2 linked regions of the Collimonas fungivorans Ter331 genome follow. The protein of the gene in region 1 binds, or shares a complex with, the protein of each later gene. Links are inferred from orthologs where the notes say so. Each region holds a gene or a part of one and is shown on either strand. Other genes may lie near its edges.

Evidence for each region. Proteins that work in one complex are often made in the same cells at the same time.
Region 2: the proteins of CFU_RS12795 (region 1) and dnaG are in contact, whole or in part, in a crystal structure (PDB 2R6A), measured with the Geobacillus stearothermophilus proteins. The link is inferred for Collimonas fungivorans Ter331 from one-to-one orthologs. Residues at the interface, in WP_033016901.1 of Geobacillus stearothermophilus: Ser13, Glu15, Ala16, Gln18, Glu91, Leu92, Asp94, Ala95, Val96, Pro97, Thr98, Ala99, Ala100, Asn101, Tyr104, Tyr105, Ile108; in WP_049624496.1 of Geobacillus stearothermophilus: Lys456, Leu457, Leu458, Pro459, Ala460, Asn463, Ala464, Leu467, Leu535, Leu536, Ile537, Ala538, Gln544, Glu545, Asp548, Tyr549, His552.

What each region holds. Positions count from the first base shown.
Region 1 is NC_015856.1:2,952,945-2,955,943, forward strand. The notes cover bases 71-2,999. They hold CFU_RS12795 (replicative DNA helicase), read right to left. Parts: upstream 2,271-2,999; coding sequence 870-2,270; downstream 71-869. Other genes in these bases: CFU_RS12790 (DUF47 domain-containing protein), read right to left, coding at 71-689; rplI (50S ribosomal protein L9), read right to left, coding at 2,386-2,838; rpsR (30S ribosomal protein S18), read right to left, coding at 2,865-2,999. In the rest of the region: CFU_RS12785 (inorganic phosphate transporter), read right to left, coding at 1-59; more of CFU_RS12790, read right to left, coding at 63-70. UniProt on the Escherichia coli protein: The main replicative DNA helicase, it participates in initiation and elongation during chromosome replication. Travels ahead of the DNA replisome, separating dsDNA into templates for DNA synthesis.
Region 2 is NC_015856.1:1,201,013-1,203,988, forward strand. What follows is about bases 1-2,906. They hold dnaG (DNA primase), read right to left. Parts: upstream 2,399-2,906; coding sequence 602-2,398; downstream 1-601. Other genes in these bases: rpoD (RNA polymerase sigma factor RpoD), read right to left, coding at 1-4; CFU_RS24165 (hypothetical protein), read left to right, coding at 1-275; CFU_RS05330 (GatB/YqeY domain-containing protein), read right to left, coding at 2,442-2,891. UniProt on the Escherichia coli protein: RNA polymerase that catalyzes the synthesis of short RNA molecules used as primers for DNA polymerase during DNA replication.

The DNA of each region.
Region 1 (2,999 bases):
ACCAGCGCCAGTGCAATGAGGAAAACGAGAACGTAGATACTGATTTGAAGAGTGTGCATGGATCAGGCGTTTTCTACGATAATGCCTTCGATGATGTTGGCGACATCTTCGCAACGGTCCGTCACCGTTTCCAGCAACTCGTAAATGGCCTTCAGCTTGATCAGGGTGCGTACATCCGGTTCGTCGCGGAACAGCTTGGACATGGCGGCGCGCATCACGTGGTCGGCATCCGACTCCAGGCGGTCGATCTCGACGCAGATGGCAAGGATTTCACGCGAGTTGTCCATATTGTGCAGCAAGCCTACCGCTGCCTTGACCTTTTCCGCGCAACCCAGGCACAGTTCGGCCAGCCGCTTGGCTTCCGGCGTGATCGCCTTGATGTCGTACAGGGAAATGGTCTGCGCCGCGTCTTCCAGCAAGTCCAGGATGTCGTCCATGCGCGTGATCAGCTGATGGATGTCGTCGCGGTCGATAGGCGTGATGAACGTCTTGTGCAGCATGTCGATCGCATGATGGGTGACCTGGTCGGCCTGCTTCTCAATGCCTTCGATCGCGTGTACGCGGATTTCCAGATCGTCGAAATTAGTCATCAACGCCACCATTTCCTTGGCGCCCTTGACGCATAACTCTGCGTGCTGGTTAAAGAGCTCAAAGAATTTGCCCTCGGTGGGCATCAATCGTCCAAACATGTTTTTCTCTCTTCTGAGGGTTAAGCTGAATCTAAAACTACAACTACGTTCGCAGGTAAATCAAGGATATTAATTTAAAGCAAACAATGTCACGAAACTGAAATATATCAGGCTCATTCGGCCTGCGCTTAGCAGGATTTTGTAAATTTTTCGTTAATGCAACAAAACCAACACGGCCAATCAGTCGCCGCCGTACGGCGCGTCCAGATTACCGGCGTAATTGTCGAATTTCGTATATTGCCCGATGAAGCTGAGGCGAACGCTGCCGATCGGGCCGTTACGCTGCTTGCCGATAATGATTTCCGCGGTGCCCTTTTCTTGCGAATCAGGGTTGTATACCTCGTCACGGTAAATGAACAGGATGACGTCGGCATCCTGCTCGATAGCGCCGGATTCGCGCAAGTCGGACATCACCGGGCGCTTGTTGGGACGCTGTTCCAGCGAGCGGTTCAGCTGCGACAGCGCGATTACCGGGCACTGCAGCTCTTTCGCCAGGCCCTTCAGGTTACGCGAGATTTCAGAAATTTCGGTGGCGCGGTTTTCACCGGCGTTATTGGCCGACATCAGCTGCAAATAGTCGATGATGATCAGGCCCAGCGTGCCGCACTGGCGCGACAGGCGGCGCGCACGGGCGCGCAACTCGATCGAGCTCAGCGCCGGGGTTTCGTCGATGAACAGCTGGGCGTCGTTCATCTTCTGGATCGCATGGGTCAGGCGCGGCCAGTCTTCGTCGTTCAGGCGGCCGGTGCGCAGGCGGTGCTGGTCGAGCTTGCCGACCGAACCGAGCATACGCATGGCGAGCTGGGTGCCGCCCATTTCCATCGAAAAGATCGCCACCGGCAGACCGCTTTCGATCGCAACGTTTTCGCCGATGTTCACAGAGAATGCGGTCTTGCCCATGGATGGCCGTCCGGCCACGATGACCAGGTCGCCCTTTTGCAGGCCGGAGGTCATCTTGTCGAGGTCGATGAAGCCGGTCGAAACGCCGGTGATGTCGCTCTGGTTGTCGCGGTTGTAGAGCTCGTCGATGCGCTCCACCACTTGCGTCAGCAAAGGCTGGATTTCCTGGAAACCCTGGGCGCCGCGCGCGCCTTCCTCGGCGATCGCAAAAATCTTCGATTCGGCCTCGTCCAGCATCTGCTTGACTTCCTTGCCCTGCGGGCTGAAAGCCTGGCCGGAAATCTCGTCGGCGACGGTAATCAGCTTGCGCAGCACGCCGCGGTCGCGCACGATCTCGGCGTAGCGGCGGATATTGGCGGCGGACGGGGTGTTCTGGGCGAGTGCATTGAGGTAGCTCAGGCCGCCGACTTCTTCGGCCTTGCCGGTGCCGCTCAGCGATTCAAAGACCGTGATCACGTCAGCCGGCTTGCTGCCGTTGATCAGCTTGACCATGTGCTGGAAGATGATGCGGTGGTCGTAACGATAGAAATCGTCGGCGCTCACAAAATCGGCGATCTTGTCCCAGGCCGCGTTATCCAGCAGCAGACCACCCAAAACGGACTGTTCTGCTTCGATGGAATGGGGTGGTACGCGGAGGGAATCTAGCTGCGGATCGGACGGTGCTTTGGAAGGTGCTTTCATGGCGCGAATTATACCTGCTTCTTATAAGCGTCTTGCTGCACCGCCAGAAAAAGGGCGTAAAAAAAGCCGGGAAAACCCGGCTTTTTTACTGCAATGATTTTTTGCCAACAACGTATTAAACGTGTTCGCCGATCACTGCGATGACGATGTCGACAACCACGTCGGTGTGCAGGGCAACTGCAACAGGGTGTTCGCCAGTCGTCTTCAGCGGGCCGTTCGGCAAGCGAACTTGTGCTTTTTCAACTGCGAAACCTTGCTTGGTCAGCGCTTCAGCGATGTCGAAGTTGGTCACGGAACCGAACAGACGGCCGTCAACGCCCGATTTTTGCGAGATCTGAACAGTCAGGCCGCTCAGTTTTTCGCCCTGGCCTTGAGCCACAGCCAGCTTGGCTGCTGCTGCTGTTTCCAGGTCAGCGCGCTTCGCTTCGAATTCAGCGATGGCAGTAGTGGTAGCACGACGTGCCATACGTTGCGGAATCAGGAAGTTACGTGCGTAACCGTCCTTGACGCGAACAACTTCGCCCAGGTTGCCGAGATTAACGACTTTTTCCAACAGAATAACTTGCATATTTTTCTCCTATTTCAAGTCGTCAATTAAGCGTTGTGCAGATCGGTGTAAGGCAGCAGCGCCAGGAAACGCGCGCGCTTGATCGCGGTGTCCACTTGACGTTGGTAGATTGCCTTGGTGCCGGTCAGACGTGCTGGCATGATCTTGCCGTTTTCCTGAAC
Region 2 (2,976 bases), 1.8 Mb from region 1 along the record:
TCACAGGGGCTTTCGATTTCACAGATACTGGTTTTGCAACAGTTCTTGATGCTTTCGTGGTCGTTGCAGTTGCTTTAGAAACTACTTTCTTGCTAACGGGCTTCGCCGGCGCTTTGGATGAAGCTGCCGTCTTTTTAACGGGGGACTTCGAACTTGAGGATGAGGTGCTTACATTGGCCTTGGCCGCAGCCGGCTTTTTTACGGAAAGTGTCAGGGATTTTGCTGGTCTCTTCATTGCATTCGCCATGGAATCAAATACCAATTGGTTACACTGATTTGCGCGCTGCAGCTGCCTGTACTCTGTCCGTTTGAATGTTGATAAGCTTAAATCGCTGACAGAATCACTTGAGCGCCTGCTTTTATTGCTACCTTTACTGCATCCTTGCTGTTTTCCTCACCACGTTCTTGCCCGTCTAAATCAATCTGGTGCTACTATCAATTCAAGCCCAATTCGCAAGGCCTAATTCGGCTGAGCCTAAGGCGTTGAATCTAAAGCCTTTAATTATAGCATATGGAGGGCCTTTCCTCCAATGAGGACGGCTCTGCAACGTCGTCCGATTTGCCTGTTTTGCGCCGATTTATCTATATTTCAAGTAATTTCTTAGCGCGAATTCATTTCGGCCTCAGCCTCGCGCCGCAACTGTTCTTGTTTTTGCATCAATTCCCGATAGCGGTTGCGCGCATCGTCATTGCCAAGTCCGGTCGCCGCCAGCTGGTCGAGCTCCTCTTTCAATGTCTTCATTTTAGTCTGACGAATTGCGCCCGCCAGTTCTAATCGCGCCGCTTCCGTTTCGGATTCCGATTCTGCTGCAATTTCTGCAATCAATGATTCAAAATCCTCGCCGCCTTCCCGCAGATGCTCGGCCAATGTTGCAAAATTGGCTTGTTCGCCCATTGCATGGCTGGCAGTGATCAGGCGCGCCAGCATTTCCGCCCGGTCCGGTGCGAAATGCGCCACGGCGTCCAGCGCGGCGTCGTCCAGTTCCGAGGCGAACGCCGGGTGGGCGACCAGCAGGCGGATGATCTGCCGTTCCAGCCCGACCGGCGGCGGCCGGTTGCTGCGCGGCGGTGCGCGGCGCGCGCTGGCGATCGGCTTGGCCAGTTCAAACAAGGACTCGATCTCGTTAGGCGTCGATTGCGTCAGCTGCGCCAAGCCGCGCACGATCTGCAGCCGCAGCGACGATGGCGGCATCAGTTGCATTAAGGGCTTGGCATCGTATTGCGCCCGCGCACGTCCTTCGGAGGTGCTCAAATCGGCTTCGGCCGTGACCTCGTTCAGCAAGAATTGCGATAACGGCATGGCGTCATGGATCTGGCGCTCGAATGCCTCTGCTCCCATTTCCCGCACAAAGCTGTCCGGATCGTGTTCCTGCGGCAGGAACAGGAATTTGATGACCTTATTGTCGGTAGCGTGGGGCAGGCAGGCGTCCAGCGCGCGCCGTGCAGCTTTGCGGCCGGCGCGATCGCCGTCGAAACTGAAGACGACATGATCGGTCTGGCGCAGCAATTTGTGCACATGGGTCGGCGTGCAGGCAGTTCCCAGCGTGGCCACTGCCTGCGGGAATCCCAGTTGCGCCAATGCCACCACGTCCATATAACCTTCGGTCACCAGCACGTAACCAGCATCGCGGATCGCCTGGCGCGCTTCGAACAGCCCATACAGCTCGCTACCCTTCTGAAATAGGGGTGTTTCCGGCGAATTCAAGTACTTGGGCTCGCCGCTGTCCAGTACGCGGCCGCCAAAACCGATGACCTGGCCTTTGGTATTGCGTATCGGAAACATGATGCGGTCGCGGAAACGATCGTAGCGTTTGCGATTGTTGCCTTCCTCATCCGTGCGGTCGATCACCAGGCCGGATTCGACCAGGGCGGTGGCTTCATAGTCGGGAAATACCTGGCGCAGGCTGTCCCAGTTGTCGGGCGAATAGCCTAATCCGAATTTGGCGGCGACTTCGCCTGTCAGGCCGCGGCGTTTCAGGTAGTCGACTGCGTTTGGAGCGCTGCGCAGATGCTGGCGGTAAAAGTCGCAGGCGGCGCTCATGGCATCCGACAAGGCCATGCTCTTGGCCTGGTATTCGGCCCGTTGCGCCGGCGGGATCTTGTCGTCGTTGTCCGGCACCGTCATGCCGACGCCTTGCGCCAGGTCTTTCACCGCCTCGACAAAACCGAGGCCGGAGTATTCGATCAGGAAGCCGATCGCAGTGCCGTGCGCGCCGCAGCCAAAGCAGTGGTAAAACTGCTTGGTCGGGCTGACCGTGAAGCTGGGCGATTTTTCGTTATGGAAAGGGCATAAGCCCATCAGATTGGCGCCGCCTTTTTTCAGCTGCACGTACTTGCCCACCACGTCGACGATGTCGACGCGGTTGAGCAGGTCCTGGATAAAGGATTGTGGAATCACGTGGATTCGACGGCAGGCGGCGCTTTATTGGACAATCGGGCAATCAGGCTTTGCTCAGCGCAGCTTTCACCAGCCCTGAAACCGCCGTCATGTCGGCACGGCCGGCGAGCTTAGGTTTCAGTATGGCCATGACCTTGCCCATGTCTTGCGGGCCGCTGGCGCCGCTGGCGGCAACGGCGGCCGCCAGTTCAGCCTGGATTTCCGCATCCGTCAGACCGGCCGGCATGTAGGCGGAGAGAATAAGCAGCTCCGCTTTTTCTATGTCGGCCAGATCCTGGCGGCCGCCGGCTTCAAACTGGCTGATGGAATCTTTGCGCTGCTTGATCATCTTTTCGATGATGGCCAGCACGTGGGCATCGCCCAGTTCAATGCGTTCGTCCACTTCTTTTTGCTTGATTGCCGCGGTGATCAGGCGGATGGCGCCGAGTTTCGCAGTTTCTTTGGCGCGCATCGCCGCCTTCATGTCTTCGGTGATCTGTTCTTTCAAGCCCATGCGGTTCTCCATTCGGTGGTGTTTTTCATCTGAAATCGGAAAAACAAAAATGATGGTGCGACCGTGCGACGCTACCGGTGCGAAA